One region of the Priestia sp. YIM B13491 genome, then DNA from elsewhere that is predicted to be linked to it. Evidence: riboswitches for the same ligand, from Rfam matches in the RefSeq annotation. Region 1 holds a riboswitch; each other region holds the start of a gene.
What was found. Region 1 has a riboswitch for lysine ahead of ACFX4E_RS20660 (amino acid permease). Riboswitches for the same ligand answer to the same signal wherever they lie in the genome.
Positions count from the first base shown of each region.

Region 2: another riboswitch for lysine. It lies ahead of lysA (diaminopimelate decarboxylase); the one in region 1 lies ahead of ACFX4E_RS20660 (amino acid permease).
Region 3: another riboswitch for lysine. It lies ahead of ACFX4E_RS00870 (aspartate kinase); the one in region 1 lies ahead of ACFX4E_RS20660 (amino acid permease).

Region 1 is NZ_JBHZOR010000006.1:46,678-56,898, forward strand. It holds gene ACFX4E_RS20625 (TcaA NTF2-like domain-containing protein) at 1-506, opposite strand, end outside; gene ACFX4E_RS20630 (TcaA NTF2-like domain-containing protein) at 554-1,483, opposite strand; gene eat (ethanolamine permease) at 1,627-2,976, opposite strand; gene eutC (ethanolamine ammonia-lyase subunit EutC) at 2,998-3,711, opposite strand; gene ACFX4E_RS20645 (ethanolamine ammonia-lyase subunit EutB) at 3,726-5,096, opposite strand; gene ACFX4E_RS20650 (ethanolamine ammonia-lyase reactivating factor EutA) at 5,123-6,538, opposite strand; gene thiT (energy-coupled thiamine transporter ThiT) at 6,695-7,303, opposite strand; TPP riboswitch at 7,336-7,436, opposite strand; lysine riboswitch at 7,611-7,795, shown strand; gene ACFX4E_RS20660 (amino acid permease) at 7,898-9,337, shown strand; gene ACFX4E_RS20665 (hypothetical protein) at 9,373-9,741, opposite strand; gene ACFX4E_RS20670 (GNAT family N-acetyltransferase) at 9,845-10,221, opposite strand, start outside.
Region 2 is NZ_JBHZOR010000004.1:525,344-535,564, forward strand. It holds gene ACFX4E_RS17655 (pentapeptide repeat-containing protein) at 1-214, shown strand, start outside; gene ACFX4E_RS17660 (O-methyltransferase) at 340-1,026, shown strand; gene ACFX4E_RS17665 (LysR family transcriptional regulator) at 1,213-2,124, opposite strand; gene ACFX4E_RS17670 (hypothetical protein) at 2,261-2,446, opposite strand; gene ACFX4E_RS17675 (hypothetical protein) at 2,597-2,731, opposite strand; gene ACFX4E_RS17680 (dicarboxylate/amino acid:cation symporter) at 2,869-4,131, opposite strand; gene lysA (diaminopimelate decarboxylase) at 4,184-5,512, opposite strand; lysine riboswitch at 5,658-5,840, opposite strand; gene ACFX4E_RS17690 (CBO0543 family protein) at 5,907-6,419, opposite strand; gene ACFX4E_RS17695 (NAD(P)/FAD-dependent oxidoreductase) at 6,754-7,872, shown strand; gene ACFX4E_RS17700 (YckD family protein) at 7,946-8,260, shown strand; gene ACFX4E_RS17705 (PAS domain-containing sensor histidine kinase) at 8,421-10,145, shown strand.
Region 3 is NZ_JBHZOR010000001.1:172,876-183,096, forward strand. It holds gene ACFX4E_RS00835 (AMP-binding protein) at 1-258, shown strand, start outside; gene ACFX4E_RS00840 (fatty acid metabolism transcriptional regulator FadR) at 371-955, shown strand; gene ACFX4E_RS00845 (enoyl-CoA hydratase) at 1,036-1,809, shown strand; gene ACFX4E_RS00850 (electron transfer flavoprotein subunit beta/FixA family protein) at 1,828-2,601, shown strand; gene ACFX4E_RS00855 (electron transfer flavoprotein subunit alpha/FixB family protein) at 2,635-3,615, shown strand; gene trxA (thioredoxin) at 4,028-4,342, shown strand; gene uvrC (excinuclease ABC subunit UvrC) at 4,567-6,333, shown strand; lysine riboswitch at 6,399-6,576, shown strand; gene ACFX4E_RS00870 (aspartate kinase) at 6,718-7,950, shown strand; gene ACFX4E_RS00875 (YslB family protein) at 8,002-8,529, opposite strand; gene ACFX4E_RS00880 (succinate dehydrogenase cytochrome b558 subunit) at 9,019-9,627, shown strand; gene sdhA (succinate dehydrogenase flavoprotein subunit) at 9,657-10,221, shown strand, end outside.

The DNA.
Region 1 (10,221 bases):
TTCATGTAAATGGTCAGTCCGCCGCTTCCTTCTTTACTAATTGGCTCAATAGCCGAGATCGAAAATTGCCCAGCATGATTGTTAATAAGTTCAAATCGAATCAGATGAGTTACATCAGGAAAAAAGCTCATATTGCATTCTTTGCAGTAATAATTAGTAGAAATACTTTTTAGCTTTGTTGCAATTAAAGATGAAGTTGCGTATGGTGTTAACGCTTTTTTTAGCGTTTCATAATCAGCAGGGTTAGATTCATTTTCCCATTCGTACTCTTCGCCTAATTCTTTATAGGTACTTGAAATTTTGTTCATCGTCTCAACCGCAGTTTTTTCTGCTTTTTTTTCTGATACAAGATCAGGCGGAAGAGATGACTTAGCTTGATCTTTTGGAATCACTTCATCTGAGGAAGGTTCGGTTGGTTTGGATAACTTAACTGTTTCTTTTTCTTCACAGGCCGTCAAAACCATTAGCAGCAGTAGAACGAATGCAATCGTCCATTTTTTATGCATAAGGTGTCCTCCTCAATGCCGAATTTAGTCTGTTTTTAAAATGATCTTTAATTCTCAAACGTATCGAGCACGTAATCACCGCTTGGAATTCCCCACTTTGCCTTTTTATTTTGATCTGTTTTAGCAAGTAATGAAATGGAATTTTCTTTGAGCGTAATAACAATGGTTCCTTTATTTCCTTGTCCATCATTTTCATATTCAATGGCTGCTTGGTTATTTTCAAAGCGAATATTTTTTTGTTCAACGGTTGACACGCGGATTTTGCTAGGTGGCTGGTACGAATTTATTTTAATCGTTGCTTCCGAGTTGGATGTAGCAAGAAATTGAATGATAGGAGATCCGTTATCATTGCCAGTGGTCCATTTTCCATCGTAGTCGTGTAAATCTGTTGTTTGTGTAGTGGGAGTTTCAGTGCTTGCATTTGGTTTAGATGAAAAGTCAAATGGTTCTACACTCGATAACTTTAACGTATCGTTTTGATAAACGGCTGTATAAAGGCGGTCACAAATTTTAGTATAAGGATCTTTACCCGGCTGCTTTAATAAGCTTTCTTCGTGGGTTTGTATTTTGAACACATGGTTAGGTTCTTCATACCAATTGACAATATGAAACGTTTGCTTCTTCTGCTCGATGCCTTGGCGTGTGAAATTTTCAACAAGAAGACTTTGCTCTTTATAAAAAGAACTGTCCGCTTTCAAAAAAGCTTTTAAATCATCAAAAGAGTTTTGATCCACTGCTTTTCCAAACGCTGAAAAGTAATCAGTCATCCAGGCTGTAATAAATTTCCCGCTCATTGCTTCTTTATTTAAATCAATCGATTGAATGCTTTCTACCTGTGTTTTTGGTTCGTTTAGTACTTTTTTTGCATCTTTTTCTACTATCATTGTATTTCCGTCTTTTAATGTTTCTTCTTGCTGACAGGCTGATAACAGAATAGATGAAACAACCGTGATAATGATTGTATTACGTTTGTTCATCATAATTGCCCCTTCTTTATCTAATATAAATGTATGTATATTCTTCCAACAAACAGACCTAGTATATCATTCTACAAAAAAACGCTCAACCCTTTAATTTCACAAGAAAAACGGCTTGCCTTTACAGCGAGCCGTTTTTCTTCCTATTTAATGGATGCTTCTTGATATGAATTGGCTGCTTCTTTTTTGAGCTGTCTAGAGCCATAAAAGACATAGTAAATAATTGAAAGAAGGAAAATTCCAAGAATCACATAAATTAGAGGTAGAGAAACGCCAAACAGCATTAAATTTGTTGTAAGAACACTGTATTTTATGATGCTGTACAAGCACAGAATCCCTAATACTAAGGCAATGCTTGGCACGACCGGGTAGTTCACTTTAAAAGGACGGGACAGGTTAGGTTCTTTTTTGCGTAAAATAAAGAGAGAAACTAAACTGATGCAGTACATCATCATTGCTCCGAACACGGATAAGATAATAAGTGCATTGGCAAACGTTGCAGATCCTGCACAAATCACGCCGATTGCTCCCGGAATCAACAAACCGCCGACAGGAACTCCTTTTTTATTCGTTTTAGCGAGAAATTTAGGAAAGTAACCATCTCGTGCAAGCGCATAGGTTTGTCTTGAAAATCCCATGATGATTCCATTTAAGCTAGCAATCAAGCCGAATAGCCCGATAATAGCAACAACGGTTGAAATGCCGTTTCCGTATACAGAAGACAGCGCCTGTGGAAGTGGATAATCGGCTAGCTTCCCGCTTCCTCCGCCAAGTCCAGCTGTTACAAATAGTGTAAACAACGTTGCGGTTGCTAGAGTAATAATCGCTCCAATAAATCCTTTAGGAATGTTTTTCTTAGGATTTTCCACTTCTTCCGCTGCCATTGCTCCTCCTTCTATTGCCAGATAAAACCAAACAGCGAATGGAATAGCTGCTAATACCCCTGTTGGCCCGTTAATAAATGAATGATCATTAAAAATATTCGATGTTTGTACATGAGGCAAACCAGCTACATAAAAAATAGATAAACCAATTAGTGCAACAATGGTAGCTGTAAGCTCAATCACCGCTACTTCTTTTACCCCGATTAAATTTAATAAAACAAAGAAAATAAAGGCACCTACTGTTGCGTATACAGGGTTAACGGCTGGAATGAGAAAATGCAGGTATGCTCCTGTTGATACGGCAATAGCAGGAGGAGCAAAAATAAATTCAAGCAAGCAGGCAATTCCTGCGATATATCCCCCAAAAGGTCCAAGTGCTCTTCTTGCATAAGCTGAAGGTCCACCTGCTTGCGGGATAGATGTTGAAAGCTCTGCATAACTGAACATAAACGTCGTGTAAAACACAGTTACAATTAAGGTTGCAATTGCAAGTCCGATAATCCCGCCTTGTTCAAACCCGTAATTCCACCCAAAGTATTGTCCTGAAATAACCATACCAACTGAAATAGCCCATAAATGAATAGGTTTTAATTGTTTTTGTAACGCCATACGTTCTCCTCCTTTTGATGTTTAGACAATAAGATGTACACCGCTTGTTTGCTGCTTGATCATTTTGTCAATCATGGTACCGATATGTGCGGCTGCCTCAATAGGAGGCGTCCCTCTTTTATGAATATTAGAAATGACCATACGATCAGACTCTTTTTTGCCTTTGCTAGGTTCATAGCACATGTAAGCACTCATTGATTCAGCACTGACCAGTCCAGGTCGCTCCCCAATCAATAGCACAAGTGCTTTTGACTTTATGATCTCGCCTATTTCATCCATACACGCAACTCGTCCCCCTTTTACAAAAAATGAAGTCCCGATATGAAGTCCATATGACTGCAGGGAGTCAATTAAAGCTGGATAGACGTCGCTTATGTTTTCTTCAATTGCCTTGGCGCTCAGTCCATCCGAGACTACCACTTGTACATCAGGCCGCTGCACACAGTTTTTAAAAATTTCTTTCTTAGCGTTATCTGCTAATAACCTTCCTTGATCTGGCCGTTTTAAATAATGTTCTTTTGACTCCACACGTGTATTCACAGAGAAAAGGTTAAACTCGGCTAAAATATCTTCTGAAACTACTCCATATACAGAGTCTACAGCTGCAGCGTGATCCGTGCGAAAAGATAAAACGTCTTTTGTTAGCGGCCTTGTTCCTGTACGGCCGACACCTATGCGGGCAGGGGTAAATTGTTTAAGTGTTTCAAGCGGATCGCGATTTGACTTTGGTATCATAGTAAGCACCTTCCTTAAATCAAATTCATAAAAATAGTTGGGTCTCCGGCTCTAGACGTAAAGCGCCCGTTGTCCATAATACGCTGATCTTCAAGCCACTTTTGAAATAACGGCGTTGGGGTACGACCTAACACGTTACGGACCGTTGCAATGTCATGATAACTAAGAGACTGGTAGTTTAGCATGCAGTCATCAGCCATGGGCACTCCTATGACAAAGTTCACTCCAGCTGTTCCCAGAAGCATACTTAAATTATCCATATCATTTTGATCAGCATCCATGTGGTTGGTGTAACATACGTCTACTCCCATAGGCAGGCCGTGCATTTTACCCATAAAATGATCTTCTAACCCAGCTCGTAGAACTTGTTTGCTGTTATATAAGTATTCAGGTCCAATAAATCCAACAACTGTATTAACTAAAAAAGGCTTGTAGTGACGAGCTAAGCCGTAGCATCTGGCTTCGAGCGTTACTTGATCAATGTTATAGTGAGCTTCTGCTGACAGTTCAGAACCTTGTCCTGTTTCAAAATACCAGCGGTTTGGACCTTTTGCCGTTCCTTTTTCACGAATTAACGCTGTCGCTTCATCGAGCATAGACAGTGAAATTCCAAATGAATCATTACCAGCTTCTGTACCTGCTAAACTTTGAAAAATCAAGTCAGCAGATCCTCCTTTTTCAATTGCTCTCATTTGACTCGTTACGTGTGATAATACACAGTTTTGAGTAGGAATTGACCATTCGTTGATTATATTTTTTGTTTCATTTAAAAGCGCGTAGATATTATCCGTTGTGTCAATAACAGGGTTAATTCCGATAACCGCATCTCCAATTCCATAGCTTAACGCTTCGTATAGAGATGCTCTCATTCCTTTTAAATTATCTGAAGGATGATTAGGCTGGGCTCTAGAAGCCAATACTCCTTTTTGGCCGATAGTCGTTTGACAAGTAGTTTGCACTTCTATCTTGGCAGCTCCTTGAATTAAATCTAAATTGGACATAATTTTAGTAGCCGCCGCAATCATTTCGCTGCTTAATCCTTGGCTAAGTGCAAGAAGGTCTTCTCCGCTATGCTGATCGGATAAAATATATTCTCTTAAATCCCCTACTGTCCAATTTTTAATAATATCGTAAACAGATGAATCAATCTGACTTTCGATTAATGCCGAGACGTTGTCTTCATCTGCGCTGAGCAGCGGATAGTTTCTGATATCAGCAAGTGTGATATCAGCTAGGACTTGCTTTGCTGCCATTCGTTCTTTCATTGACTCAGCGCTAACTCCTGCGAGCTGATCTCCAGAACGCTCTTCGTTTGCTTTGGCCATGATTTCTTTTAAGCTATAAAATGAAAATGTTTCTCCTAACAATCGTGTAGTTTTAAACATCGTTTCCTCCTTGTATATTTAGTAGATTATGATGAAAAAGCGAGCGTTTTAACGGAAACGGAGATCGCTTCTCCAGCTACTGGTAACCCTAGATCAATGTAATCTCCGTGTGTAAAATCAATTTGATCTAAACAAATAATTTCTAACTCTTTCCTCTGTTTAGCTAATGCTTGTCCTAAAGCTTTTGCAATATCTTGCTCGCATAGAACAACGAGGCACTTAGCTCCTTTAAAACAAGCAATAAATTCAGCGCTTATTACTTTTGCTAATTCTTGAAGCATCTTATAGCTGCAGTAAGGAAAATGAGATAAAGCAATAGCAGCGGGGGGATCTTCTGCGCTGAAAATAGTTGAAGCCTGCATACATGCCGCTCGAGCTCTTTCTTGAAACATCAGCGGATTCCATTTCTCTTCTTGCTGAACAGGTATCTCTACAATCGGTATATTTTTTAACGGCAGCCGCTTTGACCCAATGTATACAGTTGATCCGCTAACTTCTGTATTTTGCATACCAGCCCCAATTACAGTAGCGCGCGTTGTCTCAGCGGCTTGAGATACTTGGATGGATTGAAAATGATATGCTAGAAGCGGACCAACGTCTCCATGTATGGCCACTTCCTTCACTGTTTTTGGCTTTTGCTTCTCCATCATTTCTCCTACTCCTCCTGAAACCATGATCATTTCGGGGATAGAAGATCTTGTATGAGGAGAAACGATCAGCGAGGAATTTTGATTCAGCGCATTTACATAATTCACGGTTTCTTCAGCTAGTAATTGACAGATAGACGAGAGCTTTTCAAATGTTGCTTTTTCACCTTCTCGCAGTGTTAAAGAATTATTTTTCAAAAATTCAGTTAAATGAGAAGAAACGTAGGTAACCAAACCTTCTGAATTCAGACGAATTAATCTTCCTCCCACATGCAGTGTAAACGTTTCTATAACTTTTCCATTTTGACATAAAGCGATGTTAGCAGTTCCTCCTCCTACATCAATATTGGCAATTACTGCATTTGTTTCAGCAGAACGTTCGATTGCTCCTGATCCTTTTGCAGCTAATATTCCTTCTAAGTCAGCGCCGGCTGTTGCAACAACAAAATCCCCAGCATGTTCGGCTAGATAGTGAACGATACTTTCTGCATTTTTCTTTCTGGCCGTTTCTCCTGTGATGATCACAGCACCTGCCTCCACTTGATCTAAGGAGATTCCTGCATTCTTATACTCTTGTTCTAGTAGTACCGTTAATCGTTGAACATCGATTTCAACATCGTTTAGCATAGGAGTGGTATAGATAGAACTTGCATACGTTACGCGACGATCAATAATTTGACAGCCTGGCAGCGTAAACTGATTTTGTTGATTTGCTATTAACAGCTTGCTTACAATCAGTTTTGTTGTACTTGTTCCAATATCTAAACCTATGCTCGTGATCCATTTCTGTAGCATGCTATCAATCCCTTATCTCGTTTGAATATGGTGATTATCATAAAACAGTTTTTTGAATATTTCACTAACTATGTTATCAAACCTGACACACTTTTGTGTAAACAAAGGTGACAAATGACAAAAAAGACTAAATCTTGGTAGATTTAGTCTTTTTGCTTATGATGAGTGTGATTTAGTTATAATCATTCTTGATGCCGATGGAATTAATAGTGAAAGAATGATTAAGCAGGCTATTAGTGATCCTACCATTGAAATCCCGTTCATTGAAAAAGAATACCATAGAGCGGACATGCCCTTTGGCGCATATGATCCCCAGAAAATAATACCCGCAATAAAGTGCCAGAAATACCGTGCGAAGCTGCCGATAATAAGGGATAAAACAATCAAAACAAAAGCTTTTGATCTGTTATTGTTAGCTAAATTTGTTTTAATAGATTGCGAAAAAATACCTCCAAAACCTATAAAAGCAAAAGCCACAATATATTCAATAAACGTTTGCAGCGCTGTTAAAATATAAGCCGTTCCTGTTGCCAACTGTAAAAGCCCCCATAATAGACCAGATAGAGCCCCGCCTTTTACTCCCCAGCGAAAGCACATAATAAAAATGGGCACCATGGAGAACGAAATACTCACAGCCGTTGCAATCTTAATGGAAGGCAAAAGATCAAGTAGAAGTGCCAATGCTGCAAAAATAGCTATTTCAATTTTAGCCTGTAAAGGTAATGCTTTATTCACGTTTCTCACTCCTGTTTTTGAATCATTCATATCAAACGGTTTACACAGGAGTAAGCAAATATATGCTACTATTCCCACATTCCTACGCTAGCGTTAACTAACAGGTTCGAAGGGTCTGAACAATTTGTTCACTCTCAGCACGGCGGCTCCCCCTGTGGTACGTTCGGATATTTATGTAGTATTATGACAACATCCATTATATCATATGTAACAAAATAGATTCGAGAGATTTCAAAGATGTTTCTATTTTCTGAATCTATTTTTTATAATGACAATCGTTTTAGTATTTGGTATACTTCTTTTATGTCAAATGAATATAAAAAACCCTCATCCTAATCGATGAGGTAGAGGTCGCAGTTTTTAATAGTAAAGCAACGGAAATGCAGAGAACATTGAGGATGTTGCTTGAAAGGAAAAATTGCCGAAGTTTAGATCACTTCTCGGTTGATTTAAGCTGGGGCTGTCTCCGAACAGGAACAGAACTGTCACATCATGCGAGTGATGTGAAGAGCTATCTTCACGGAAGGTTGACGCGGTTTTCAGATTTAAAAGCGCGCACATATACTGCGGGCTTTTTTTATGTTATCCCGTCTCTTTCCGTACATTCGAAAGGAGTATTTATCTATGCAAGAGCAGCAAGAATTAAAACGTGGGTTGAAATCTCGCCACTTGACGATGATTTCATTAGGAGGAGCCATCGGAACCGGCTTATTCCTAGCAAGTGGTGGAGCAATTCACACAGCAGGACCTGGGGGAGCGCTTTTAGCTTACGCTATCATTGGTGTCATGGTTTACTTTTTGATGACCAGCCTAGCGGAGCTCGCAGCTTATATGCCTGAAGCCGGTTCGTTTAGTACGTATGCGTCTCGGTTTGTAGATCCATCCTTTGGTTTCGCTCTCGGCTGGAACTATTGGTATAACTGGGCTATTACGATTGCAGCTGAATTATCGGCTGGAGCCCTTATTATGAAATTTTGGTTCCCAAACTCTTCTTCTATTTTATGGAGTGCCCTGTTTTTATTAATTATGTTTGGGCTTAACTACCTTTCTGTAAAAGGATTTGGTGAATCTGAATTTTGGTTTTCGTTAATTAAAGTAGTAACGGTTATCATCTTTTTAGTTATTGGTATTATGATGATTTTTGGTATCTTTAACAATGAAGCACCAGGTTTTAAAAACTTCACGCTTGGTGATGGACCCATTCACGGTGGATTCTTTACTGTCTTAGGTATTTTTATGGCTGCTGGTTTTTCATTCCAAGGAACAGAGTTGCTTGGAGTCGCAGCTGGAGAAAGTGAAGATCCGGAAAAAACGGTTCCTCGCGCAGTTAAACAAGTCTTCTGGCGCATCTTGTTATTTTATATTTTAGCTATTTTTGTTATCGGGATGCTTATTCCATACACAGCGGATTCATTAGCAAGTGATGATGTGCGGGTAAGTCCATTTACTTTAATATTCGAACGAGCAGGTCTGGCGTTTGCAGCATCAGCTATCAATGCCGTTATTTTAACAGCCGTTTTATCTGCTGGTAACTCAGGTATGTATGCTTCTACGCGTATGCTTTGGAACTTAGCGAAAGATGGAAAAGCACCGAGGTTCTTAGCAAAAGTAAATAAACGAGGCGTTCCGGTTAATGCTTTAATCGCAACGGCACTTGTCGGTACACTTGCATTTGGTGCTTCATTTTTTGGAGACGGTGCGGTATACACGTGGTTACTTAACGCTTCTGGTATGTCTGGTTTTATTGCTTGGTTAGGAATTGCCATCAGCCACTATCGTTTTAGAAGAGCATTTGTTGCTCAAGGTCATGATTTGAGTGAACTTCCATATCATGCAAAACTTTTCCCGTTTGGTCCTATCTTTGCCTTTATTTTATGTGCTGTTGTCATTTTAGGTCAAAACTATTCGGCGTTTACGGGTGATTCGATTGACTGGTACGGTGTACTTGTTTCTTATATCGGACTTCCTTTATTCTTAATTGTTTGGTTAGGATACAAATGGACGAAAAAGTCAAAACTTATTCCGTTAAAAGAATGCCAAGTAACAGTAAAAAAATACGAATAAAAAAAGCTCTCTATTCTTTTGAATAGAGAGCTTTTTTACGTGATCTGATCAGCAAAATGAAGAGATATATAGGCGGGCTGGTTTTTCATAACAAGCATATAACCTTTGAGGGGGCGATTACAGTAATCAGCAGCTTCTATATAATAAATATGCTGAATTAACCTGCTTAAATAGGTTACAAAAGATGGAAGTTGATGAGTAGGAATGCTTTGGATGTAGTCTATGATTTCTTGTTGAGTTTGAAGGCCTGAATGGGTACATTCTAACAGATAAAAAAGCGGATCTGCTGCTATAGTAGATAGTTCAGAGTTGTGTTTGATTCTATTCAGCTGGATATGCAGTTCTTTTTTTGACCATCTTTTTGGAATAGCTCTTAGATACTGATATTGAAAATGTGTATTCATGATAGCTAACACCTTTCGTATTAAAATAATAAAACGACTTATTATTTTAATAACCTTTACACATGAAACTAAAACGTTACAATGTGTAAAGGTGTCATACATCTTATAAAATAAGCTGATAAAAAAGAACATCTTGCCACTGATTAAATTTCCAGCCTACTTCTTTAAATTCTCCGCAAAATGTAAAATTAAATTGCTCATGCATTTTGATACTGATATCATTCCCTTTTGTAATCCCTGAAATAACAACGTGATGGTTGAGTTCTTTAGCTAATTCCAAAATTCGCTTCATAAGCTTTTTTCCAATGCCATGCCCCTGCTGGTTTTTATCAATATAAATCGATAGCTCTACCGTTTGAATGTACGCCTCTTTATCTCGATAAGAAGAAAGCGAAGCATAGCCCGCTACTACCCCATCTTTTTCTGCGACAATAAGCGGAAAAAGTTCATTGCTAATATGATTATTAAACCAGCTCCTTC
Region 2 (10,221 bases), on a different contig from region 1:
AGACATTGTATTTGACGAGGAAACATTTAAGGGAACAATTTTTGAAGGAACATCATTAAAAAAAGCCTCATTTCGCAACGCCACTTTGCTAAATGTACAGTTTCGAGGATCAGATTTAAAAAAATCCGATTTTGAAGGTGCAAAAATGGATAAATTGACATATAACTTTTTAAAAAGTGCCAAGATAGATCTGAGTAAAGTTACGATTATTTAAAGATAAAAAAGACCTCTCTGAAGGTCTTTTTTTATGGACATATAACAATTCTTTTTAAGAGCGAGCAGGATAGTTTATTAGAGAGCTAGAACACATTCATAGAAATAATAAAGCTTTTATCACTTATGTGGAGGAGTATGGAAATGTCTATATATGAAATTTGGAATGAAGTGGATCTTTATATGAATGATAAGCTTATACAACCTGACCCTATTCTTGATGAGGTATTGAAGGCAAATCAAGAGGCTGGATTACCTGCCATCGACGTATCGCCTAGTCAAGGAAAGTTTCTGCATTTGTTAGCTTCATTAAAAGGAGCTCAACGCATTTTGGAAATTGGTACTCTTGGAGGATACAGCACGATTTGGCTAGCCAGAGCTCTTCCTAAAGACGGACAGCTGATTACGCTCGAATTGAGCGCTCAGCATGCAGAAGTAGCAAGAGCTAATTTAAAAAGAGCGGGAGTAAGCCACTTAGTAGAAGTCCTTGTCGGCCCCGGGCTTGATACATTAGCTGTATTAAAGGATAAGGGAACAGAGCCGTTTGATCTTATCTTTATTGATGCTGACAAGCCGAATAACCCAAATTACTTAAAGTGGGCTCTAGAATTATCGAAAAGAGGAAGTACGATTATTTGTGATAATGTTGTTCGTCAAGGGCATGTGGTGAACTCAGAAAGTGAAGATGAAAATGTAAAGGGAATTCGTCAATTTATGAATGTTCTGGCTCAAGAAAAACGAATCAGCGCCACGGCTATACAAACCGTTGGAAGCAAAGGCTATGATGGATTCATTGTAGGGATTATTGAATGATAAAATTTGTATTACACATAAAAAGAGACGGAGACATAACGAAACCCATCCAATCAACAGCTAGAAGCAAATACATACATGAAACCTACGTTCAGCTTCCCTACGAAAAAATCCGAACGAGTTGGATTCTCAACCAAACTCGTTCGGATTGTCCTTGAACTAACATACTTTTGTTCCAGACTCTTTTTAAATGGGCCCCAATTTATCTGTCATTTGTTTTTCGGTTAAAAAATTAATCAATTCTCGTACAGCGAATGAACTGTAGCGTTCTTTTAACAGAATAATTCCAAGTTCCCACATCATTTCAGGATCTGCAATAGGTACGGTAGTAATATTGGGATCTTTCACTTTGGCATAAAGCGATTCGGGTAAAATAGCAATACCTAGTTCTGCCGTTGTTAATTCAATAATTAAATCCCATTGAGAACTTTTATACGCTATAGAAGGCACAAAGCCTGATTTTAAAGCATCTTGAATTAACCGGTCGTGCAGCGTAAATTCTTCACTAAACATAATGAATTTTTCATGCTCCAATTCTTTCATCCAGACGGAAGAACGTTTCGCTAGAGGATGGTTTTTATGCGCGTATAAAAGAAATCTCTCCTTAACGAACGGGTATACGTGAAAATGTTCATCATGACCGCTTGTAAGAGGAAGCATAACAATCCCCATATCTACACCAGCCTCTTCCACAAGTGCTTCAATTTTTTTTGCTCCAAATTCAATAAGCTCTAGAGATACTTTAGGGTATTGTTCATTAAATGCTTTTGCAATCTTCGGGAAAAACAAGGTCCCGATGAGCGGAGGGACTCCCATCTTGATTTGCCCTGTTTGCAAGTTCATTAAATCTCCCAACAAGTGAGGCATGTCTTTTAACACCGACAGAGCTTTAGTTGCTTGGTGATACACAACTTCTCCTGCATCGGTTAGCTTTAATTCTCTTGTTGAACGATCAAGAAGCTCAAATCCTAGTTCATTTTCTACTTTTTTGACGGCTTTACTTAAAGCTGTTTGAGACAAATGAACTTGCAGCGCTGCCTTTGTAAAATTCTTATGATTCGCTACCTCTATAAAGTATTCTAAGTCTCTGATTTCCATGTGAAACTCCATTTCTGCAAACTGCTTATCCTTTTTCTTTACTCTTTATTTTAACCATTAAATTATTTACTGTAAATGCGCTAATTAAAAAGGGGGAGGATATATCCAATGAATAAAACCAGGGAAAGGAAATGAACTAAAATTTCTGTCGAAATTGATTAATAAAACGCATAATCTTTTTATAGAGAAACATAGATTTTGCTGCTAGCTGATGAGGAATATAAAGATTTTTGCATGTACGTTCGGGCAAAAATGCAAAACTTATCAAAATAACTGAAAGTCCAAAGGCTGCGGCTGTAATCTCTAGCCAAGAAAACATCATATCATTCCTCCTTTTACAAACCTATTAATAGAATATGTAAAAGTTTGAAAGGAGGTTGTACGATAGACCTATAATGAGCGGAGTTATGAAGTTCTCTCTAAAAATAAAATGACGTTAAAGAACGCAGGTGCTGCGCTCTTTAACGTCATTTTATTTTCGCTCTTCAGCTTGATGTTCTTGTTTGTTTTGCTCAGTGAGACGTTTTTGATGAGCTTTTGTTTCTGCGCTTACATGATTCGCATCATTCGGTTGATTTTTCTTTGAACCTCCTGCAGCGTTACTCATTAGACGACACCTCCAGTTCGGTTATGAAACATACCTATAGAATGTGCGTATTTACAGACTTTATACACCGCTATCGATATTACTGCACACGAAAAAAGCAAAGGGAGAGTCACTAAACTGTTCCCTTTGCTTTTTTGCTAGGCGACTTTATCGGTGGTGATAATTTTGTTAATCCAGTCTTTTCCCTCTGTAAACCTTGTAACAAGCATCGCTGTTACTGTATTTCCCGTACTGTTTAAAAGCGTAGCAGGGGCGTCAATAATTGTGGAAATGACCGCAATAATGGGCAGAACTTCTGGCGAAAATCCGTAAATTGTAATGATTAACATTTCGCCAATCATACCGCCTCCAGGGATTGCTCCCATTACGGCTCCAACTAAAAAGGCTACGCCTAATATGCTCAAAATACTCGTAGCAGACGTCATATCTTTGCCAAACAAACTGAATAAGAAAACAATTTTTAGAATACCACCGATAACAGAACCATCTTTATGGGTGTTTGCTCCTAATGGAATCACCGTTTCAGCAATATCCAGCGGCACACCCATTTTCTTTGTTGCATCTAAATTGACTGGAATAGATGCAGCAGAAGAACAGGTAGCAATAGCGGTGATAGAAGGAGCAGCTGCATTTTTCCAAAACAGCTTAATTCCTGCTTTACCGCCAGCAATCCATGCATATAGCGTAAAGAAACCGAAATAGTAAACGATTGCAATTAATAAATAAAGAATAAATGCTCTAGCGTACCCTTGTAAGATCTTTGGTCCAAGTTCTCCTACTACAGTAGCAAAATAGCACCCTAAACCAATTGGAGCATAGTACATCACAATTTTAACAACCTTCATCGATACTTCTTGACCGGAAGTCAGAAATTTCGCCATAGGCTGTCCTTTTTCGCCAGCCATCGTTGTAGCAATACCGAAAATAACGGCAAAGACAATTAATTGTAAAATGTGCTCTTTCGAAAATAACTGAACAAAATCAGGTACAGTAAATGTACTAACAAGCTGAGTTAAAAGCGTCATTTTTTCAGCTGTATTTTCACTGTCACCCATCAATTCTTTAATGGCAGAAGTATCTACATTATGTAGCGGATTGTAAAGTGATGCGCCTAAAAAGCCTAAAACGGCTGAAACAGCAGCAGTGGCGATAAACACAACGGCGATACCTAGCATAATTTTACCAAGACGCTTCATTTCATTCATGTTTGCGATCGCCGAAGCCACACTAAAAAAGACAAGGGGAACGATAATCATGAACATTAAATTAAGAAACAAATCACCAAAGGGCTTTACGACTGCCACATCGGGCCCGATAGCATATCCTGCTATCCCGCCAATTAAAATAGCGAGAAGCAGAATAAGCGATGATCTGTACGTTTTAAATACACTTAAAACCATAGTTAGATTTCCTCCAAACAACAATAGCTTCTTTACTACGCAAGAACAGCTATTATTTGCTCATTGCATACGTAGTAACGACTGGCTTTACATCTTTACGCACCAAATCTTCGTATGTTTCTCGCTCTACAGCAAGACGAGCTTCTCCATTTTTTACAAATACAACAGCAGGGCGCGGAATACGGTTGTAATTGCTAGCCATTGAATAGTTGTAGGCACCTGTAGAGGACACTGCTAATAAATCTCCTTGATTAACGCGCGGTAAATCAATATCCCAAATAAGCATATCTCCTGATTCACAGCATTTACCCGCAATTGATACTGTTTCATCTTTTTTATCCGTCACTCTATTAGCCAAGACAGCTTCATGTTTTGCATCGTAAAGAGCAGGACGGATATTATCGGTCATACCGCCGTCAATTCCTACGTATTTTCGTACACCTGGAATCTCCTTTGTTGATCCAATTGTATAAAGCGTTGTACCTGCTTCTCCTACGATGCTTCTTCCAGGCTCAATCCAGACTTCTGGAAGGGTATAATTCTGTTCAGTTAACGTGCGGCTTAGCTTTTCTGTCAGTGCATCTACATAATACTCAACTGGAAGAGGAGAGTCGCTTTCGGTATAACGAATACCAAAACCACCACCTACGTTTAAAACTTTTACTTCAAATTCCATTTTATCACGAATGCTGAATAAGAAATCAGTTAAAATATCAATGGCGCGAGAAAAACCATCTACTTCAAAAATTTGCGAACCAATATGACAATGAATGCCTAAAAGATCGTAGTAAGGCTTTTCTAACGCAGAACTTACCGCTTTCATGGCTTGGTCATTGGAAAGACCAAATCCAAACTTGGAGTCTTCCTGTCCGGTCATAATATATTCATGTGTATGGGCTTCAATCCCTGGAGTAACACGCAGAAGAATAGATGCTTTCTGTTTGCGCTCAGCTGCTAAGGCATGCAAAACTTCAAGTTCGGTAAAGTTATCAACAACAAAACAGCCAATATTCGCATCAAGAGCCATTTCCATTTCTTCAATCGTTTTATTATTGCCGTGAAAATGAATGCGTTCAGCTGGATATCCAGCTTCAAGCGCTGTAAATAATTCGCCTCCTGAGACCACATCTAGTGACATATCAAGCTTCGTTAAAAGGCTAGCCATTTCCATACAAAGAAAGGCTTTCCCTGCATAGGCGATTTGATATGAAAATCCGCTTCTTCGAAAGGCTGAATGGAAGGCCTTGCATTTCGTCTCAATTAATTCTTGATCGTAGATGTATAGGGGAGTGCCGTATTGTTTTTTCAGTTCGACCGTATCGCACTGCCCAATTTCTAAATGATTGCTGCTGTTAATTTTACTCGTTCCATGTAAGTACATAATCCGTATCCCTCCATTTAAATCATTCAACTATAACTTTGAACTTTGATGGTTAGTAGAAAAACACAAAAAAGACCCGTGAAGTGATGTTCACGCGTCTTGGTTTCATAATAATAAAGTATTATTACATTCTAGGCATCAACATCTCTTCAATAGCTCTCCACAAACCAAATGGTTTGTGACAGCTCAGCATTTATTCAATACTGAACCAGTATATGAACACAATGGATGTTTATATACTTCGGCACGAAATCCCTTTTACTTATCTTCACAGACTCCATTAGTCTCCAATAAGTGACTCTTGATTTCATGCACCTCTATTCTCAGAGAGGAAAATTATATTTAAATGTAATTTCTATTATATTTCCTTTTCCTCCGTCTAGTCAATGAAAAGTTAAGGCATAGGAATATCAAAAAAAATAAATAAGAAGGCTATGAAGCTTCCAGATAGAACCCAAGCACCCAGCGCTGTCTTCTGATGAATGACTAAAAGTGAGAACGTGACAATGTTGAAGAGAAAAGAACACAGCAGCGACCATCCATAATGATGAGTGATACTGTGATTAACATAAGCAATGAACTCAATCACAGTAAATAAAAGCGCCCACAAAAGAATCCACCACAGCCGGCCGCTTACATGCAGCGGTAGCCTTCCTAAAAAAACCGGTATAACAAACGGATAAATAATTAAGGTTATTCCAAGGGAAACCATTAGGTGATCGGGTAGAAAAAGGTGATCAATACCAACAGGGTGAAATACCCATACGCGGTGATGAAACAGCAGTACTTCATAAAGCAAATTCCCCGTGACCCAAAACAGCAAAGTAGGATAGTATTCTTGATACCTGCGCCACTTGCCAAATAGTAAACCAAGAATGATAAAAAATAATACAAATGAAGATTGCATACGCTCTCCTTAAAATAATGGTTATTTCTTTTTATTTACATATTATAGAAATTTTATTCTCTTTGCTTTTATTCAGAAACTATAATGGAAAAGCCGTAAGCAGCGTTAAAGACGTACTACCACTATTTATGACTGTCTTCACCCTGCTATAATCTCCGTAAAAGAACTGCTACCGCTTTTGTTTACGAGATGAAGGGAGCTATATGTCAAAGTCAGCAAGACATAAAAGTAAGCTCAAAATAGCTTCGCCTAGTATGTGACTTCTTTTTTTGCTATGCTAAAATTGCGTACATATAGCATGAGAATACTAGAAGAAAGAAAAGGGTGTTTTGGTATGAAAACATACATCGTAGTTGGAGCTGGGATACTTGGAGCTTCTACAGCATATCATTTAGCAAAAGCAGGAGCAGATGTGACATTGGTAGATCGCAAGGATGCTGGTCAAGCTACTGATGCAGCAGCAGGAATTGTTTGTCCATGGCTTTCACAGCGTCGAAATAAAGCATGGTACCGCTTAGCAAAAGGCGGCGCTAAGTACTATCAAACATTAATTCAGCAATTAGAAGAAGATGGAGAAACGGATACGGGATATAAGCGAGTAGGAGCAATTAGCTTACATACGGATGAACTAAAGCTTAAAAAAATGGAAGAAAGAGCATATAAGCGTCGGGAAGAAGCTCCCGAAATAGGCGAGATTACACGTTTATCTGCTAAAGAAACACAGGCTTTGTTTCCGGTTCTTTCGGAAGAATACAGTTCAGTTCATATTAGTGGAGCCGCTCGCGTTAACGGAAGAGCTCTTCGAAACGCACTTGTGAATGCAGCGAAGAAAAACGGTGCAAAAATAATAGAAGGAAACGCAGAACTTCTTTATGAAAATAATCGAGTAACGGGCGTTGCCGTAAATGGACAAACCCTTCTAGCAAGTACAACAATCGTGACAGCAGGAGCGTGGGCAAATCAATTGCTAGAGCCTCTTGGAGTAAAATTTTTAGCAAGCTTTCAAAAAGCGCAAATTGTTCACTTACATCTCCCTGATTTAGATACAAAAGACTGGCCCGTTGTGATGCCTCCAAGCGACCAATATATTCTTTCGTTTGAACAAGGTCAAATTGTTATTGGAGCAACACATGAAAACGACACGGATTATGACTTGCGAGTAACTGCTGGTGGGCTTCATGAAATTTTTTCAAAGGCCTTATCAATTGCTCCCGGCTTAACAGAAAGCACAGTTTTAGAAACAAGGGTAGGGTTTCGACCATTTACTCCAGGCTTCTTGCCAGTCATTGGAGCTCTTCCGGCTTACGAAGGAATACTAGTAGCCAATGGTCTCGGAGCTTCAGGCTTAACGTCGGGTCCTTATCTTGGTTCAGAGCTTGCTAAATTAGCACTTGAAATAGAAATGGAAATTGATCTTAGCGACTATGATGTAAGAGGAGCTATCGAGTCTTAAGCAAACAGAATGAATGAAAACAAATAGAAGTTCGCAAACTACAACTACTATATGATGAAAGGAAGTAGATTGTTTGCGAAAGATTATGATAAGTGCAGCAGCAGCTTTTTTATTTATGAGCGCGACGCCTGTATTAGCGGAAAACCATCCTCAGCCAGAAACAAAAGACGTGCAGCTGACGTCTCAGCAAAAGCAGGAATTGTCCGTGCTGTACAAAGAAATGCTAGCAAAAAAGAAAGAAATACTTTCAAAATATGTGGAGTACGGCGTGTTAAGCAAAGCGGAGAGTCAAAACATTTCTTCACATATGGAAAATCGTTATCAGCATATGGAGAAAAATGGTTTTGTTCCGAAGCGACACTGTCATAAAATGCATCATTCAAAGTAATTCATATTCACATAAAAAAGCGCCTTTACAGGCGCTTTTTTATGTGAATGAATGGAAAATATCCGCTTCTTTATCTAGTAAATTCTAAAATCCTCATGTAAAATTAAGAGAATGAGAACGAGTAGGAAAGATGCTAGTGAGGGGTAGGTAAATATGAACGATGAACGAAAATAAGAAAATAGTCCGATTACATGCAGAAAATCATTCAGCTGAGGCGCTAGGAATCATATTTGCTTACAAACAAAAAGATGACCATCTTGTTTACAGTATGTATCAAGGTGAAAGCGTTCATGAGCAAAAAACCCCTCTGGAAGAATGGGTCTCGTATGAGCATTTTTTCGAAGCACTAAATAAAAAGAAAAAGCTTATGTACGAGCTTCAAATAAATGATAAACGCTATGTAGTAAACTTAACCCCTTTATCTTACACAGAAAAGCCTGAAATCATGGGACATTGCGTGAATATAACTAGTTATCAGGAGAAAAAAGAACAGATTCAGCCTTTTATTTATCATAACGCAGATGCTGTTGCTGTCGTTGACTTAAAAGGTAAAACGCTTCAAGTGAACCCTGCGTTTGAGAATACATTTGGCTGGACGTTTGAAGAAATTTATCAAAAGCCTCTTCCGATTATACCTTCGTTTTTAAAGGAGCCAGTGTGGGAACTTCATAAGACCATTCAATCAGGTGAATCGAAAACGGAATTTGAGACGGTCAGACAGCATAAAGACGGTCATTTAATTAATGTAAGCGTCACACTATTCCGCGTTGAAAATATGAATGATTGGCCGCTATGCATTGCTTTTGTCTATCGAGATATAACATCACGCAAGCAGGACGAAACGGCTTTAAAAGAAAGTGAAGAACGCTACCGAAGCTTGATTGAGTTATCGCCGGAAGCGATTATCGTTCATAGTGAAGGGAAAATTGATTACATCAACCCTGCAGGAGCTAAAGCGCTAGGATACAAAAGTCCTCAAGACGTATTAGGAGCTTGTGTTTATCAGTTTGTTCACCCTGATTACTATGATGTTGTAAAACAGCGAATTTATCGAATGAAAACAGAAAATAAATCTGTAGACCTACAGGAAGAAAAGTTTATTCATAAAGACGGTCATACGATTGATGCCGAAACCATTGCCTTTCCTATTCCCTATATGGGAAAGCAGGCCATTCAAGTTTTGTTTCGTGATATTACAGAACGTAAAAAAACTGAAAAATTGCTGCGTGAATCCGCTCAGCTTTCCTTAGTCGGACAGTTAGCCGCTGGTATTGCTCACGAAATTCGAAACCCTCTGACGGCGGTAAAAGGATTTATACAGTTATTAAAAGAAACGAGCGGTCAGCCTTACTATGTAGAAATGATAAATCATGAGTTAGATAGAATTGAATTGATTACCGATGAGTTCTTGAGTCTTGCAAAGCCTCAGGCGAAAACCTACAAAGACAAACATGTCCAAGATATTTTAGAGAATACTTTAAAGCTAGCTGAGGTGCAGGGGATTACAGAGAAAATTCACGTAAAAAAAGAAATTGATCTTCATCTTCCTCTCGTATTATGCGAAGAAAATCAGTTGAAACAGGTGTTTAGCAATATATTTAAAAATGCAGTCGAATCTATGCCAAGTGGAGGAACCGTAACGATTCAACTAAAAAGATTTAATCAGGAGAACCTTGTTATCCGGTTTAGCGACGAGGGGCCAGGCATCACGCAGGAAAGAATGCAGCATTTAGGAAAACCTTTTTATAGTACCAAAGAGAAAGGAACGGGGCTTGGACTGATGGTGTGCTATAAGATCATTCGAGAACATAGAGGAGAAATTAACTTTGTAAGTGAACTTGGAAAAGGAACTACCGTAGACATTCTTTTGCCTTTTAAAAAGTAGATTCTACTTTTATAAGCATGAAACCTTTTCTAAAGGGGAATACATGTTAGTGAACGAATAATGAGGTTAAAATTAG
Region 3 (10,221 bases), on a different contig from region 1:
GAAAAAATTCAAGAAGCTGTAGTAGTAGGTGTTCCTGACCCATATAGAGGAGAAACGGTGAAGGCTTACATTGTATTAAAAAATGGTGTAAGATGTACTGAAGAAGAGCTAAATGAGTTTTCCAGAAAGTATTTAGCTGCTTATAAAGTTCCGCGCCTTTATGAATTTCGAAATGAGCTTCCCAAAACAGCGGTCGGTAAGATTCTGCGACGAGCGCTGATTGATGAAGAAAATGAAAAGCATAAAAAGGCGACGTAATCGATCGTCGCCTTTGATTTTTTTACTGAAACATAATTGACAGATACTTGCGGTTTCTTTATTATAAAGATATGAATGAATAATCATTCATATTTTAAAGGAGCGTATAAGATTGAGAAGAAATAAGCCAAAGTATAAACAGATTATCGATGCAGCTGTAGTAGTAATAGCAGAAAACGGATACCACAATGCTCAGGTGTCTAAAATTGCTAAGCAGGCTGGAGTTGCAGACGGTACGATATATTTATATTTTAAAAACAAAGAAGATGTCTTAATTTCCTTGTTTCAAGAGAAGATGGGACAATTTGTAGAAAAAATTTATGAAGAACTGGCGGGAATTGAAACCGCGGCAGAAAAACTTCATGTGTTAATTGACAAACATTTTTCGTTTCTAGCAGAGGATCATCATTTAGCTACAGTGACACAGCTCGAACTGCGTCAATCGAACAAAGATTTAAGATTGAAAATTAACGATGTATTAAAAGATTATCTGACTCTCATTGATTCTATTTTGCAGACAGGAATCGAAACGGGTGAGTTTTCTGAAAATATAGATATTCGTCTTGCGCGACAGATGATTTTTGGAACGATTGATGAAACTGTCACAACATGGGTAATGAACGATCATCGATATGGTCTAATAGAATCGGTAGATAAAGTCCATTCCCTGCTGTTAAACGGCTGCAGCGGCTCATAATCGTAAGTGAGCCTGCTGCTCCCCTGCGAGGGGAAAAAGCGCAAGGTAATGAAAATAGAAAGAAAGGGTGGCGTAAACAAATGGAGATTATCCAGGTTGAAACTGTTGATGCAATAAGCTTCATTACGTTAAATAGACAACCTGCTAACGCTTTGTCTCAAGATTTATTAAAAGATCTTTCAAGTGTTTTGAAACATTTGGAAGATAGTAAAGAGACAAGGGTTATCGTTATTAAAGGTGAAGGGAAATTCTTTTGTGCCGGAGCTGATATAAAAGAATTCACATCGCTTCAGCAGGAAAAAGAATACGAGAAGCTTGCTGTTAACGGTCAAGAGCTCTTTGAGTATATTGAAAATTACCCAAAACCAGTGATTGCAGCTATTCATGGAGCTGCTTTAGGCGGAGGGTTGGAGCTTGCTATGAGCTGCCATATCCGTTTGGTAACGGAAAACGCTAAGCTGGGCTTGCCTGAGCTGCAGTTAGGAATTATACCAGGGTTTGGAGGAACTCAGCGATTGCCTCGTTATGTAGGAGTTCATAAGGCTTGTGAGATGATGCTGACCAGTGATCCAATATCCGGAAGCGAGGCAGTGGAGTTAGGATTGGCAAATGCAGCTTTTGAAGAAAGTCAGCTTATCAATGAAACATTTTTACTTGCTAGAAAAATTGCCAAAAAAAGCCCGATTTCTGTTAAAGCTACCTTGCAGCTGCTTCAGCATGTAAAAACAGATGCTTACTACAGCGGCATTAAAAAAGAAGCGCAGTTTTTTGGAAGCGTATTCAAAAGCCAGGATGCTCAAGAAGGCGTAGCCGCTTTTATTGAAAAGCGCCAGCCTAAATTTTTAGGAAAATAAGCTTAGGAGGGGAATTGAATGAATATTTACGTGTTAGTGAAAAGAACATTCGATACAGAGGAGAAACTTTCATTAAAAAATGGTCAAATTGTTGAAGATGGGGCTGAATTTATTATTAATCCTTACGATGAGTATGCAGTTGAAGAAGCTATTCAGCTAAAGGAAAAGCATGGCGGGGAGATTACGGTCGTGAGTGTAGGAGGGGAAGAATCAGAAAAAGAACTCCGAACAGCTTTGGCTATGGGAGCAGATAAAGCGGTTTTAATCAATACGGAAGATGACATAGAAGATGGCGATCAGTACACGACTTCTAGGCTGCTGGCACATTACTTAAAAGAACAATCTCCTGACTTGATTTTGGCAGGAAACGTAGCGATTGACGGAGGTTCGGGCCAAGTGGGACCGCGCGTAGCAGAACAGTTAGAAATCCCTTATATTACGACGATTACAAAATTGGATATCGAAGGTGAAAAAGTGACTGTTGTACGCGATGTGGAAGGTGATTCTGAGGTTATCGAAACGTCGCTTCCTCTTTTAGTAACAGCTCAGCAGGGACTTAACGAACCTCGCTATCCATCTCTTCCAGGGATTATGAAAGCGAAGAAGAAACCGTTGGTTGAAGTGGAATTGGATGATTTAGATTTAGATGAAGATGATGTAGAAGCAAAAACAAAGACTATTGAAATTTATTTGCCTCCGAAAAAAGACGCAGGACGCGTATTACAAGGAGATATAAAAGATCAAGTGACAGAACTGGTCAATTTACTGCATAAGGAAGCAAAAGTCATTTAATAAGTCAAAAGTCAAAACAATGGGGGTATTGCAATGGGACGCAAAGTGTTAGTTCTAGGAGAAGCACGTGATGGGGGATTACGAAACGTATCGTTTGAAGCGATTTCCGCAGCATCTACTGTAGCTGACGGTGGAGAAATTGTTGCAGCGTTAGTAGGAAAGAACGTAAAAGCTTTAAGTGAAGAGCTTATTGCGTACGGAGCGAATAAAGTTGTTGTGACGGAGCATGAAGATTTAGCTGCTTATACATCGGATGGCTACGCTCAGGCGTTATTAGCCATCATTGAAAGTGAACAGCCTGAAGCTATCGTATTTGGCCATACGGCTCTTGGCAAAGACCTAGCGCCAAAACTGGCAGCTCGCTTAGACAAAGGACTTATTTCCGATGTGACGGATGTAGAAGTTGGAGGGGATCAAGTAGTCTTCACCCGACCAATTTATTCTGGTAAAGCATTTGAAAAGAAAATCATGACCGATGCTTTTACGTTTGTCACAATTCGTCCAAATAATATTTCACCGCTTGCAAAAGACGACGGACGTACAGGTGATGTAGAGGATTTAAATGTTGAAATCAAAAACCTGCGTACAGTTGTAAAAGAAGTTGTACGTAAAGCAACGCAAGGGGTTGATTTATCCGAAGCAAAAGTCGTGATTGCAGGTGGTCGAGGTGTAAAAAGCACGGAAGGTTTTGGACCTCTCCAAGAACTAGCGGACGTGTTAAATGGAGCTGTTGGGGCGTCTCGCGGAGCATGCGATGCAGATTACTGCGACTATTCTCTTCAGATCGGTCAGACGGGCAAAGTAGTCACACCAGATTTATACATTGCCTGCGGAATCTCAGGAGCCATTCAGCATTTGGCCGGCATGTCAAATTCAAAAATTATTGTTGCTATTAACAAAGATCCTGAGGCTAATATTTTTAAAGTAGCTGATTACGGAATCGTTGGAGATTTATTTGAAGTGGTGCCTCTGCTAACGGAAGAATTTAAAAAGCTGAAAGTACAGTCTGCGTAAGAGGCTGGGACAAAAGTATTTTAGACGAAGTGAAGAACGAACTATTGATCAAGATATTTGATTAGTGGTTCGTTTTTTTGTTGGGGTAAACTTTATGTGTGTGGGTCTTTCTAGCAGCAGTTGATTTCTGTGCAAGACTCCTGCAGAAAGCGAAGTCTTGCACAGAAATCAACTGCGGTGGCACAAGCGGTTCAGTCTTTGTATACTATTTGTTCACCTTTAGATGGAATTCATTTCGTTATGTCTCAACCTCACGGAAAACGAAATTTTCTACGTATGTTTTTATGTAAATTGTACAAACTAGAGCGAAGAATAAACAGTATAAATGTAAGCAAAAAGTTAGCAAACCTTATTTGAAGGTGATATACTGTGAGTAGAATTTGGATATTGCATATATTTAGGAGGAATTAAAATGGCTATTGCACATGCTACAGATAAAAACTTTACAGATGAAATTAAATCAGGCCTAGTGCTTGTTGACTTTTGGGCACCATGGTGTGGCCCTTGTAAAATGATTGCTCCAGTTCTTGAAGAAATTGATGGTGAACTTAACGATAAAGTTAAAATCGTGAAAGTAGATGTTGATGAAAACCAAGAAACAGCTGGAAAATTTGGTGTTATGAGTATCCCAACTTTAGTATTATTTAAAGATGGAGAGAAAGTTGATCAAGTAGTTGGTTTCCAACCAAAAGAAGCATTAACAGAATTAATTAATAAACACGCGTAAGTCAAAACCTAGCTCAGGCTAGGTTTTTTCTTTTTCTCCACTTTTTCTCTTTTGGGAATACTTTTATTTAGCGAATATGCGTTCGTTTGTTTTATACTAGATGTAAGGAACACCGTCACAAATCCGGCTTATGTGCATGTATTGTAAAGCAGAAAAGAATGTAGGTTACGCTTCATAAGCGAATGTATAGATGGACAGAGTAAGAGAAGAGGAAGGAGAAAAGTATGAATGATTATTTAAAAGAAAAGCTGGCTATTTTACCGGATCAGCCCGGCTGCTACTTGATGAAAGATAAATATGGAACGGTCATTTACGTAGGAAAAGCAAAAGTATTAAAAAATCGAGTGCGCTCCTACTTTACCGGATCTCATGACGGAAAGACGCTTCGACTTGTAAACGACATTGTCGATTTTGAATATATCGTCACATCTTCTAATTTAGAAGCGCTTATTTTAGAAATGAATTTAATTAAAAAGCATGATCCAAAATACAATATCATGCTTAAAGATGATAAGGGCTATCCCTTTATTAAGATTACAGCTGAAAAACAGCCCCGGCTTGTTATTACAAGAAAAATAAAAAAAGATAAAGGGAGATACTTCGGTCCTTATCCTAACGTTCAAGCTGCAAATGAAACCAAGCGGCTTCTTGATCGCATTTATCCACTAAGAAAGTGCTCTACCATGCCAGACAGACCTTGTTTGTATTACCATATCGGGCAATGTCTAGCTCCTTGCGTAAAAGAAGTAAAAGAAGAGCAAAACAAACAAATTATTGAAAATATCACTCGGTTTTTAAATGGTGGATATGAGCATGTCAAAACAGAGTTAACTGAAAAAATGTTAAAAGCTTCAGAAGAACTTGACTTTGAAAGGGCTAAAGAATATCGAGATCAAATTGCTCATATTGAAGCGACAATGGAAAAGCAAAAAGTAACGTTTAATGATTTTGTTAATCGAGATGTGTTTGGCTATTCTTATGATAAAGGCTGGATGTGTGTTCAAGTTTTCTTTATTCGCCAAGGGAAATTAATTGAGCGAGAAGTTTCTATGTTTCCTTTTTATAAAGAGCCAGAAGAAGATTTCTTAACTTTTATCGGTCAGTTTTATGCCAAAAATATTAAGCCAAAAGAAGTGCTGGTTCCAGCAACGATTGATGCAGAGTTAGCTGAGAAATTAGTAGAAGTAGAGGTTCAGCATCCAAAGCGAGGCAAAAAGAAAGAATTAGTAGAACTTGCGTGTAAAAATGCAAAAATTGCGCTCGGTGAAAAATTCTATTTAATTGAACGAGATGAAGAGCGCACGGTTGGCGCAGTTGAACGGTTAGGAGAAGAGCTTGGAATTGCAGCGCCTTACCGGATTGAAGCATTTGATAACTCAAATATTCAAGGGACAGATCCCGTTTCTGCGATGATTGTTTTTGTTGATGGGAAACCGGAAAAGAAAGAATATCGCAAATATAAAATTAAGACCGTAAAGGGACCAGATGATTACAGTTCCATGAGAGAAGTCGTTCGCAGACGGTATTCCAGAGCGTTAAAAGAAGGTCTTCCGCTTCCAGGTTTAATTGTTGTAGATGGAGGCAAAGGGCATTTAGCTGCAGTACAGGACGTTCTCGAAAATGAATTGGGACTTTTAGTGCCTACAGCAGGTCTTGTCAAAGATGATAAGCACAGAACCTCCAACCTGATGATTGGTGAGCCTCCTCAAATCATACCGCTTGAACGCAATAGTCAAGAATTTTATTTGCTTCAGCGAATTCAAGATGAAGTTCACCGATTTGCGATTACTTTCCACCGTCAAGTGCGCTCTAAGTCCGCTTTTCAGTCTGTTCTGGACGACATTCCGGGAGTGGGAGAAAAGCGTAAAAAAGCTTTGTTAAAGTATTTTGGTTCGGTGAAAAAATTGAAAGAAGCAACGGTTGATGATATTCGAAATTCAGGTGTTCCTCAAAACATTGCTGAAAAAATTTATGAAACATTACAAAAATAGTCTTGAAATAATAGAAAATATTTGATAAGCTATTAACTAATTTCATACGACACTTCATCAAATGAAGTGAAGATAGAGGTGCAAATTTAATCAGTACGTATCAGGAAGGGTATGAGCCCTTATGAATGAGACGGAAAGGGAAATTTGCCGAAGTGAACATTACCTCATAGTAATGATTGCTGGTTCTGCGTTGAATAAACGTAGGATTGTCAAGATGTAGATTCTTGGAGAGCTATCTCACGGCAGTGGACGGTTATGTTTTATAATTTTCGTTCGTTAAGCAATGAGAGCTCATCTCATTGCTTTTTTTATTGTCTGAGTAAAAAAATTTAGCTTCTCATCATCCTGCATATGCAAATTTATTGAAAAGGAATGAACAAAATTATGGCATTAATCGTTCAAAAATTTGGTGGAACATCTGTTGGTTCTGTTGAACGTATCCAACATGTAGCAAACCGTGTTATTCAAGAAGCAGAGCGCGGTAACCAAGTAGTTGTTGTTGTATCGGCAATGGGCAAAACGACAGATGCACTGGTGAAATTAGCAAGTGATATTACGGACAGTCCAAGCAAACGCGAAATGGATATGCTTCTTACAACTGGAGAACAAGTAACGATTTCCCTGTTAACAATGGCCCTTCAATATAAAGGGTATGAAGCAACTTCGCTAACAGGTTGGCAAGCTGGTATCCAGACGGAAGCAGTTCACAGCAATGCACGAATCCAGCACATTGACACGACTCGTATTCAAAGCCAATTAGATAGAGGCCGAATCGTAGTAGTAGCTGGATTCCAAGGCTGTTCAGAAGATGGAAGCATTACAACATTAGGTCGAGGCGGCTCTGACACTACGGCAGTAGCTCTTGCCGCAGCATTAAAAGCTGCAAAATGTGATATTTATACAGACGTAACAGGAGTGTTTACGACAGATCCGCGCTATGTAGAAGATGCTCGTAAGCTTCACTCTATTTCATATGACGAAATGTTAGAATTAGCTAATTTGGGAGCAGGGGTGCTGCATCCGCGCGCTGTTGAGTTTGCAAAAAATTATCAGATACCGCTAGAAGTGCGTTCAAGCTTAGAAAACGAGAATGGAACGATTGTTGAGGAGGAAGTTTCAATGGAACAAAACTTAGTCGTAAGAGGAATTGCGTTTGAAGATAATATTTCACGAGTGACAATTGAAGGGTTAAACAATGAGTTGCAAACTCTTTCTACTATTTTTACAGCATTAGCAAAAGAACAGTTAAATGTGGACATTATTATTCAAAACGTAACGGCTAATAATCGTCTCTCTATCTCATTTTCTATTAAAACCGTAGACGTAGATGCCGCTCTTGCCGTCTTAAAAGAGTATAAATCTACTTTAGGATATACGCGTATTGAACATGAAAGCGGTCTGGCTAAAGTATCAATTGTCGGCTCTGGCATGATTTCTAATCCAGGCGTTGCAGCCGAAATGTTTGAAGTGCTGGCAGGGGAGAAAATTGAAGTGAAGATGGTCAGCACGTCTGAAATTAAAGTATCTACAGTTGTACCGCACGCTGATATGGTAAAAGCTGTTGAGACGCTTCACGTAGCATTTGAATTAGAAGAGCAGCAAGCAGTGCACGTATAAAGAAGAGAAAAAAGACGTGGTATCTCCACGTCTTTTATATATACGTATTTCCTACTTTTTATAGCGCTCCGCGCGTGTTTCGGTAGGTAAGATATCTTTTCGGTCCCACTGCACGGAAATCAGCACTTTTCCGTTCTTTTCTTTATGTGTTAAGTAGGCTTCTGTTAGGCAGTTGTTTTGACGCTGAATCTGTTCAGCCACAAATCCTGACTCAAGATGAAACGAACAAGTTTCCTGCTGAAATCTTTTGCTGACCACATCACCTGATAACTCAAGCTCGAGTGAATATTTATCTTTTTTTGCAAGCGTCAGTGTTCCCCAGGAAGCTGCTTTAAAAAAAGCGACGATTTCATCCATTGTATTTAATGGGTATTTCCGCGCAAGGTGTTTTCCTGCCCAGTATGAAATGGTATTTGTTTCGTCTCCAAGAAGCTCTGGAATTAACACGTCACGCAAAAGGCTGTATCCGAAATATGAAACGTGATCAAGAGTTCTCTCTGTTTCAGCTGTGACGTTAGGTTCTGATGTTTCCATCGTCTCTTCAAGTTCTTGCTGTGATTCTGTTTGTAAATTGCTCATGCTTTCCCCTCTTTCTTTACTACTATTATATACAAATCTAAAAAACCTCTCACGCATTTTTTTAATAAAATGTAAGAGGATCTTTATTATGGTAAAAAGAGTTAGATGTAAAGATGAAAAATCCATAATATACCTTTTAAAAGGGTACTTTTACCTGTGTAAATGTTTTGTGAACTTGTTTACAATAAAAGCATAAAGTAAACGCTTACTTATTTGTGGCAAGCAATATTATAATAGAAAGAAAAAATCTGTAACATCAATACAGTAAGCGTTAACAAATATAAAATTTTATAAATTTATATTTTATAGAAGATTTAAACATCTTGCCTTGACGCTCTTAATCGATGGGAGTAAAATTAACCTGTCACATACTTTATTAGGAAATGCAAAGGTTTTCATTTCCTGTATTCACGATTAATCTATTTGTCTAGTGGGAGTAAGAAAGTTCTTCACAAACTATGTTCATTTAACTAAGGGGGGTCTACGCAGATGGCGGCAAACAGAGAGTTTCAATATCGGAGAATCCATTCATTACTTGGGGTAATACCAATCGGGATTTTCTTAACACAGCATTTAGTTGTGAATCATTTCGCGACAAAGGGAGAAGAATCATTTAATCAAGCAGCTCACTTCATGGAGAGCTTACCTTTCCGCTATGCTCTAGAAATTTTCATTATTTTCTTACCAATCGTTTTTCACGCAATATACGGTCTTTACATCGCATTCACTGCTAAAACAAACGTTAACAACTACGGTTTTTTCCGTAACTGGATGTTTATCCTTCAGCGTGTTTCAGGTGTAATCACACTTATCTTCATCACATGGCACGTATGGGAAACCAGAATACAAGCTGCGCTTGGAAAAGAAGTAGATTTTCAAATGATGGAACGAATTTTAAGCAACCCGGCAATGCTTGCATTCTACATAGTTGGTGTTGTATCTACGATCTTCCACTTTGCAAACGGTCTATGGTCATTTGGAGTTAGCTGGGGGTTAACTGTAACACCACGTTCTCAAAGAATTTCAACTTATGTGACATTAGCAATCTTCTTAGCACTTACATTTGTAGGTGTTCGTACATTATTCGCATTTGCATAAAATTAAGGTTTTGAAGGAGTGGGGTTCCGATGAGTAACGGAAAAATCATCGTAGTCGGTGGCGGTTTAGCTGGCTTGATGGCAACAATAAAAATTGCTGAGTCTGGCAAGCAAGTAGATTTATTTTCACTAGTTCCGGTAAAAAGATCTCACTCAGTTTGCGCGCAAGGTGGAATCAACGGAGCCGTAAACACGAAAGGTGAAGGGGATTCACCATGGGAACACTTTGATGACACAGTGTACGGCGGAGACTTTTTAGCCAACCAGCCACCTGTAAAAGCAATGTGTGAAGCAGCTCCTGGTATTATTCACTTACTTGACCGCATGGGTGTTATGTTTAACCGTACTCCTGAGGGTTTGTTAGACTTCAGACGATTTGGCGGGACGCAGCATCACCGTACGGCTTTTGCTGGAGCAACAACGGGTCAACAATTATTGTACGCATTAGATGAGCAGGTTCGTCGCTATGAAGTTGCCGGACTTGTGACAAAGTACGAAGGATGGGAATTCTTAGGTGCTGTTCTTGACGATGAGCGCAGCTGTCGCGGAATTTCTGCACAGAATTTAAAATCAATGGAAATTAAAACGTTCCCAG